2 regions of the Bacillus sp. BSL6 genome follow, and region 2 is predicted to be linked to the other one. Evidence: riboswitches for the same ligand, from Rfam matches in the RefSeq annotation. Region 2 holds a riboswitch; the other holds the start of a gene.
The links. Region 2 has a riboswitch for preQ1 ahead of queC (7-cyano-7-deazaguanine synthase QueC). Riboswitches for the same ligand answer to the same signal wherever they lie in the genome.
Positions count from the first base shown of each region.

Region 1: another riboswitch for preQ1. It lies ahead of RCJ96_RS06875 (QueT transporter family protein); the one in region 2 lies ahead of queC (7-cyano-7-deazaguanine synthase QueC).

Region 1 is NZ_JAVGCW010000002.1:132,094-136,520, forward strand. It holds gene cspB (cold shock-like protein CspB) at 1-147, shown strand, start outside; gene RCJ96_RS06860 (DUF2564 family protein) at 278-526, shown strand; gene RCJ96_RS06865 (zinc-finger domain-containing protein) at 560-736, opposite strand; gene RCJ96_RS06870 (ribonuclease H family protein) at 749-1,408, opposite strand; gene RCJ96_RS06875 (QueT transporter family protein) at 1,561-2,046, opposite strand; PreQ1 riboswitch class I at 2,053-2,097, opposite strand; gene RCJ96_RS06880 (aldose 1-epimerase family protein) at 2,230-3,102, shown strand; gene RCJ96_RS06885 (reverse transcriptase-like protein) at 3,172-3,558, shown strand; gene RCJ96_RS06890 (DMT family transporter) at 3,572-4,427, shown strand, end outside.
Region 2 is NZ_JAVGCW010000002.1:365,547-369,973, reverse strand. It holds gene RCJ96_RS08155 (M3 family oligoendopeptidase) at 1-95, shown strand, start outside; gene RCJ96_RS08150 (DinB family protein) at 234-767, shown strand; gene RCJ96_RS08145 (DUF6254 family protein) at 867-983, shown strand; gene kinB (sporulation sensor histidine kinase KinB) at 995-2,203, opposite strand; PreQ1 riboswitch class I at 2,411-2,454, shown strand; gene queC (7-cyano-7-deazaguanine synthase QueC) at 2,548-3,210, shown strand; gene queD (6-carboxytetrahydropterin synthase QueD) at 3,210-3,701, shown strand; gene queE (7-carboxy-7-deazaguanine synthase QueE) at 3,694-4,410, shown strand.

The sequences.
Region 1 (4,427 bases), 230 kb from region 2:
GAAATGGAAGGCGCTGACGATGTATTCGTACATTTCTCTGCGATTCAAGGCGAAGGCTACAAAGCTTTAGAAGAAGGTCAAGAAGTATCTTTTGATATCACTGAAGGAAACCGCGGACCTCAAGCTGCTAACGTAGTAAAACTTTAATCCAACATATAACAGGAGGTTACCTTACTTGGTAACCTCCTTTGTTATTCCTTTGTTATTCCTTTGTATATTTCCGTTTTACAGAGCAAAAACTATGTGAAATGCGCAATATACAAAGGAGGCAGTAACAATGGGATCAGAAGTAAATGATTTTGAAGAAGTGAAATTCCGTGTAGAAACAGCACAAAAAATGGTGGGATCAGCAACAATTTCAATGGATCCAGATACATTAGAACACGCTACTACTGCTGTAGAAGCAGCTCGCTCTCAGCTTGAAATTATGAAATCTGTTGCAACTGATTTAGATGAGCCATTTTTAATGAACGAGGAAAAGAAATTAAATAAATGTGAGCATCAACTAAACGAAGCAAGACACTAAAAAACATCCAGAGAATTTTCTCTGGATGTTTTTTCATGACAACTGTTCCCCATACTTTTTCAATGTTTCTCCAACTGTACATTGCCTGATACAAAATGAATGAGCATAATACTTACTATTTGTCTTTCGATTATGTTCTCGCAAAAAACATCCTTCACAATACGTTTCTAATAAGTCATTTACCTCTGTAATGAGTTGCTTTTTATCCACCGTTGCACCTCTCTATTCGGTTATTTCTTTATGACTATCAATGACTGTTCCTTCTAATGCTTGCGTTGCTAATTGATGTGCTTCTTTATTTTGTTTTCTAAAGATTGGCTCACATACAAGTTTTAATTTCATTTGCTTCGCTTTTTGCTCAATTTGGTCTAAATAATGATTTAAATGTTCATCATAACAAGGCCATTCCCCGGCCAATTGTTGCAGTACAACTTGAGAATCCCCGCGAAGTGTAACTGCTTCATACTTAATCCCTAATTCCTCGAGTATATTCATGCTATATAGTAATGATGCGTATTCCGCTTCATTATTATCATATATGCCTTCTATATATGCATTACGGCGAATTCGGTATTTTGCATTTCCTTTTTTATAGTATACACATATACCTACCCCAGCTTCTTTCGTCTGTACATCATAACCACCATCAAAATAAACGAGTATTTCTTGGGGTTCTTCCTCCACTTGTTTACTCAGCTTTTTTATTTCCTTTAATAACCATTCTGTATCCATTTCATCGTAAAATAATAATTCCTTCACTCTTCCTGTTTTCTCGAAATCCTCCGCAAATTGAAGTGCTTCTTCTATGTTCATATAATCTGTCGTTAATTCCGTCTGCAAACCGCGCTTTGTTTTATACAACCAATGAATTTTATATTTCATACTAGATTCCCCTTATGTAAGACTTCTTATATGTATCCAGCTAATGAAAGCCTCACTTTATTTTATTATATTTTATCAAGAGTCACAGAATTATATTCAATATAATCACATGTAAAAAAGAGCTATCCCTATAGGAATAGCTCTTTCATCTATTACATAAATCTTTCAAATTGTACTCGTTTATTAATCCAGTACATTACAGGCATACCAATCGCCATAACAACAAATTCACCGATTGCACATGTTAACCAAGTCAACATGAATGGTAAATCAAATGCAAGATGAAGTTCAATTGCAATCATAAACATTGTAATTGTAAAAATAACTGTATTAAAAATCATACGAGCCCAAACACCTTTAATAAATCGCATAGAAATAATCGTTGCAACTAATGCAAGAATAGATTGCCCTACTCCAAATACTAAATCGTAAGCGATCATAGGTGAGAAAAAGAGATTCGTTAAAAATACACCTAATACAATTCCGTAAATTGCTTTCTTATTAAATACAACGAGATGATTAAACATCTCTGAAATACGAAACTGTACATTCGTAAAGCCAAATGGCTGAATAAGCATAGAAACAGCAATATATAATGCCGCTAAAATACCATTACCGACTAATGTTCTAATATTCATGACAAAATCTCCTTAGTTTTTTTACGTGGGATGGTTTCGAACCACGTTATTCGTTTTTTAAGCAACAAGATTATATTTTACGCGGTAGCCCCCCTTTCGTCAATAGATTCCTATCATGAACTACCTTTTTTCTTTTAGACAACGTATAATGAAATATATGAAAGATTTAGGAGGTTTTACTTCATGACTGCAACAATTCAAAACGAAAAAGTGATCGTTTCCATATCCGACAAAGGTGCAGAATTACAAAGCGTTCGCTTAAAAGAAGACAATACAGAATACTTATGGCAAGGTGATTCTACTTATTGGGGACGCCGTGCACCAATTTTATTCCCTATCGTCGGCCGATTAGTAGATAATACATACTACGTAGATGGTAAGCCTTATTCTTTAACACAACACGGCTTTGCTCGTGATCTTACATTCACTGTAAAAGAACAAAGTGAAACGAAAATCACTTATATCGTTACTAGTAATGAAGAAACATTAAAAAAATACCCATACGAATTCGAATTACTCGTTTCTTATGAGCTAGACGGACAAATCGTTCATGTAACATACGAAGTAAATAACCCTACTTCAAAAGAGATGTTCTTCTCAATCGGGGCGCATCCTGGTTTCAATTTCCCGTTATTAGAAGACGAATCATTTACAGATTACCATCTATCATTTAATGGTTCTGAACGCTTAGAAACAAGTGTATTAGAAGGACCTTACCTTTCAAATAAAAAGCAATTAATCGCTGAAAGTACGAATGAATTACCACTTACATATGATCTATTTAAAAACGATGCGCTTATTTTTGAAAATATGAATACGGATGAAATCTCTATTCGTTCTCATAAACATAATAAATTTGTAAAAGTAGAATTTGACGGATTCCCATTTGTCGGCGTATGGACACCAGGCGAGAACGCACCTTTCCTATGTATCGAACCTTGGTACGGAATAGCTGATGAAGTAAATCCAGCAAAAGATTTCAAGGAAAAAAAAGGAATTCAATCTTTACAAGCGAATGAAACATTTACATGTCGTTATAGTATTACAATCGGCTAATTGCCCTATCCCCTACTGCAAAAAAACATATAAGTAGGGGATCATCTTATCATTTGGAGGTTTCTCATTTTGATTGAAGTATATATTGATGGTGCATCAAAAGGAAATCCTGGTCCTTCTGGTGCAGGAGTATTTATTAAAGGGGTTCAACCAGCTGTACAATTATCATTGCCCCTTGGGACAATGTCCAACCATGAAGCAGAATACCACGCATTACTCGCGGCATTAAAATATTGCACGGAGCATAATTATAACATTGTCTCTTTTCGTACAGATTCGCAACTTGTCGAGCGAGCTGTTGAAAAAGAATACGCAAAAAATAAAATGTTTGCACCACTATTAGAGGAAGCACTGCAGTACATAAAAAGTTTCGATCTCTTTTTTATTAAGTGGATTCCAAGTAGTCAAAATAAAGTTGCTGATGAGTTAGCTAGAAAAGCTATCTTACAAAATTAACGGGGGTATGAGTGTGAAAAAAGATTGGATTGCTCCTCTCGCTTTACTATTTGTCTCTTTTATTTGGGGAGCTACGTTTGTCGTCGTTCAAAATGCTATGTCTTTCGTTGGCCCATTTACTTTTAATGGTATTCGCTTTTTATTCGCTGGAATTATTTTATTATTCGTTCAAATACTTTTCTCAAAAAAAGCTTCAAAACAACATATAAAACAGAGTAGTCTCGCTGGATTAATCGTTGGGTTCTTTTTATGCGTTGGCTACGTCTTACAAACATTCGGCTTACTTTATACAACTTCTTCAAAAGCTGGTTTCTTAACAGGGCTTAGTATCGTTATGGTACCAATCTTGTCTTTTATTTTTTTAAAACAAAAAGCTACTATTTTTATCGTAATTGGCATTGCGGTAGCAACAGCAGGTTTATACTTATTAACGGCTGGTGATTCTTTTCAATTAAACATTGGAGATATACTCGTTCTCGGTTGTGCAGTTGCTTTCGCTGCTCATATTCTCGTTAACGGCTTCTTCTCTAAAAAAATATCACCTTTATTGTTAAGTACATCGCAAGTATTGGCTGTCGGACTGTTTTCTTCTATTTGCGCCTTTTTGTTTGAAGATTGGGAAAAATTATTTTCAGTAGCACTATGGACGAATTCTTCCTTTTTATTTGCGCTATTTCTAACTTCCCTATTCGCGACATCCATTGCTTTTTTCATCCAAACGTCAGCACAAAAACATACATCTCCAACGAGAGTAGCTATTATTTTCGCAATGGAGCCCGTTTTTGCTGCCTTAACAGGCGTTCTCGTTGCAAACGAACAACTTTCTATCTCTGCTATTTTCGGATGCCTATGTATTTTCCTAGGCATGG
Region 2 (4,427 bases):
CCAATTTAACATCACCATTTACTGAAGGCTGTGTGAAAAGTGTTATTACAGAAATTGAAGCATGGCTACAAGCAATTGACGACACAAAATTGTAAAAAACATGCGCTTTTTTTCACATGTTTAACATCGACATAATGAGAAAATGATGAGATAATAAAAGAAAATTCAGAATACTAAAGAGGTGTTTCTAATAAGGAGCGCCTCTTTTCACCAACAAAAGGGGGGAAAGAAGTATGCTTCAATCTAATATGGATGTGAGTTTAGAAAGTTTAGTGAACTCATTACAGTCTACCCGAAGCACGCTATTGTCAGAAATTGAAATGTTAAATGATACAGAAGTGAATGTAAAGCCACGTCGTGATAAATGGAGTATTATTCAAATTTTGCATCACTTGCATTTAGTTGAACAATCTGTCACGTCTGCCCTTGTATATGCCTTACAAAAAAATGAAAGAAACACGACTCCATTTAAAGACCTCCAACTTACGCTGGATCGCACACATAAACGAGAAGCTCCTCAGCAAATGAAACCAACAGAAACGCTAATGAAAAAACAGCAAGGAATCCAATTACTAGAACATTCACGACAAGAACTATTACATGCGCTTCATAGCGTTATAGATGAAAAAGACCTATTTGAAAATGGGTTAAAGCATCCTGTTTTTAATGATCTGAATTTATATCAGTGGGTTCAATTTCTTGATTTGCATGAACAAAGACATCTTACGCAGTTAAAAGAAGCGAAACACGCAATTTTACAGCGATAATTAGGAAGAAGTGGGAGACCACTTCTTTTTCATATGTGCATAGTTTTTCTTCTTATTTTGGAATACTACAGAGAGAAAGAAAAGAAGGAGTTGAAAAGTATGTCCAATAAAAAGAAAGAAGAAGAGCGCGCTTGGAAAGCACGTAAAGAAAATCAAAAACCACATGGAAAAGTGAAAGCTTTTGCTGAATTAGTTGAAGGAACAGAAAAAACGTGATGAGTATTTCATCACGTTTTTTGTATGAGTGGAAAAGTTAATAAGAAAGTTGTACCTGTACCTTTTTCACTTATAATATCAATTTTTCCGTTCATAGCTTGCACAACACTGAATACGACCATCATTCCAAGACCAGTACCTTTTTCTTTTGTTGAATAGAAAGGGGATCCAAGACGTTTTACTTGTTCTTGATCCATACCAACTCCTGTATCTTTTATATATAATTGAATATGTTTATGATCAGGAACTAATGTGAAATAAAGATCACCGCCTTTTGGCATGGCCTCAATGCAGTTTTTTAAAATATTTAACAAACATTGATTTAGTTTTTGTTTTTCTCCCGCGATAAAAAAAGAAGTACTTTGCTTTATATAATGTGTACGCACATTTGTTAAATTAGCAAGCGGTGTAATTAACGATAATGCATGCAGTAGTTCTTCTTCTAACTGTAATGTTTGTTCTTTTTCAATACTTGGTTTTGCAAAGGTTAAATAATCTGTAAGAACGTGATTTGCTTGTTCGATTCCGTTGATGGCTATGTCAATATATAATTTTCGCTCTTGCTCAGTGCATGTACCTGACTGCAAAAGTTGTAAAAATCCTTTTGTTGAAGTTAACGGATTGCGAATCTCATGAGAGATGGACGCTGCCATTTCGCCAATTAAATGAAATTTTTCAGCATTCATAAGTTCGTTTTGGAGACGAACTTGAGTTTGTAATATGTGTAGTAAATATAAAATAAGAATCGTACCAAGTATCGTACATAACTCATACACAATAATATGTGGTATATAATCAGTCTTATTTGTAACCTTTGAAAGGAAGAAAGGTATCCAACTCAATCCGTATGTGAGACTATATATAATAGCGAGTATTATTTTTATACGATTAGAAGTTCGATTGAAAAATTTGTATGTAAATAGTAGAACAATAAATAGAAGGATAGAACCGATAAGCGATGGGAAAACACCTATTCCTCCTAATAAGAAGCGATATATATTTAATACAACTAATATTGATCCACCAGCAATAGGACCTCCGGTTAATGTACCGACAACTAATACGATATGACGCATATCAAATTGAAATCCATAATTTGTTTTTGCTGCGAAAGTGATACATAGTATAGTAACGAGGCAGCATAATACAATAAATATAGCTGAATTTAATTTAGGAGAGCGTTTCCCTTTTTGATTCCAAAATAAATGGTATACGAGCATTGTAACAAGGATGAATAATATATTTAGAAAGAGATAAATAATAAAGGATTTCAGTGGGATGCCTCCTCTCTTCTTATAGTAAATTAATCATACTATAAAATGAAAGAAATGAAATGAGAAATAGCGGAAAAATCAGAAATTTTTTCTGGTAGTATACAATATGTTACAATAAGCTTTGTCAATGAAAGAAGGAATTCCGTGCAATGCACGGGAGAGGTTCGCGAACTCCCTCTATAAAAAACTATGGAAACAACAATATCTTTAGGTATTGTTTTGTTTTTTTATTGTGACAGTTCAAGAACGTTCTTTCTTCTTATTCGTAGTAGAGAAGGAGAATGAGTGAAATGAAAAAAGAAAAGGCAGTTGTTGTTTTTAGTGGAGGACAAGATAGTACGACATGTTTATTTTGGGCAATGGAGCAGTTTGCAGAAGTAGAGGCTGTAACGTTTAATTACAATCAACGTCATAAGTTAGAAATTGATTGTGCAGCGGAAATTGCAAAAGAGCTAGGAATTAAACATACGGTACTAGATATGAGTCTATTAAATCAACTTGCTCCAAATGCGTTAACGAGAACGGATATGGAGATTACACATGAAGAAGGGGAATTACCATCGACGTTTGTAGATGGACGAAATTTACTATTCTTATCATTTGCTGCTGTATTAGCAAAACAAGTTGGAGCACGTCATATTGTAACGGGTGTATGTGAAACTGATTTTAGTGGTTATCCAGATTGCCGTGACGTGTTTGTGAAATCGTTAAACGTTACTTTAAATTTATCCATGGATTATCCGTTTGTGATTCATACACCACTTATGTGGATTGATAAAGCGGAAACATGGAAATTATCAGATGAACTTGGAGCATTCGAGTTTGTTCGAGAAAAAACATTAACATGTTATAACGGAATCATTGGTGATGGTTGCGGTGAATGTCCAGCATGTCAACTTCGTAAAGCAGGATTAGATACGTACCTACAAGAACGCGAAGGAGCGAGCAACTAATGGATAATTTCTTTGGATTTCGCATCGTAGAAAATTTGCAAAAAATGGACAAGGATATTCAGCGTAAACAGCTCAAATATCATAATAAAAGAGTAATGGTCAGCAAGGAATTTACATTTGATGCAGCACACCATTTACACTGTTATGAAGGGAAATGTAAAAACTTACATGGTCACACATATAAAGTTGTATTTGGGATTAGTGGATATGTAAATGAAATCGGTCTTGCAATTGACTTTGGAGATATAAAAGAAATTTGGAAGAATGAAATAGAAATTTATTTAGATCATCGTTATTTAAACGAAACGTTACCAGCGATGAATACAACTGCTGAAAATATGGTCGTTTGGATTTATGAAAAGATGGCAGAGGCGTTAACAAAAGATAATCGTGCGAACGAATATAAAGGAGCTCGTGTTGAATTTGTTCGTCTGTTTGAGACGCCAACTAGTTATGCGGAAGTAAGACGGGAGTGGATGCTCGATGAGTAAAATTCCGGTCTTAGAAATATTTGGTCCGACTATTCAAGGTGAAGGAATGGTTGTAGGACAAAAGACGATGTTTATCCGTACAGCTGGCTGTGATTATAGCTGTGCTTGGTGTGATTCTGCTTTTACGTGGGATGGATCGGCTAAAGATCAAATTAGACAGATGACAGCAGAAGACGTTTGGAATGAGCTTGTAGAAATTGGCGGCGAAAATTTTTCTCATGTTACGATTTCAGGTGGAAATCCGGCATTGCTGAAAAATATTGAGTTTCTTCTTTCTATATTAAAAGAGAATGGAATGCGAACGGCAATCGAAACGCAAGGGAGCAAATGGCAAGATTGGTTACTTGAAATTGATGAAATAACGATTTCTCCAAAACCACCGAGTTCGACGATGAATACTGATTTTCAGAAGTTAGATGATGTAATTCAGAAGCTAGCAGGAAAAGATATTAGCTTAAAGGTAGTAGTATTTGACGATTATGATTTTGAGTATGCAGTTAAGATGCACGAACGTTATCCAGATGTGCCATTTTTCTTACAAGTAGGAAATGATGATACAAAAACTGTGGATGATGCGATGTTGATTAAAAAGCTATTAGATAAGTATGAGTGGCTTATTGAAAAAGCGGTTAACTGCAAAGAAATGAATAATGCAAAAGTATTGCCGCAGCTTCATGCGTTAGTATGGGGAAATAAACGCGGAGTATAATGAGAAGGGATGTTTAA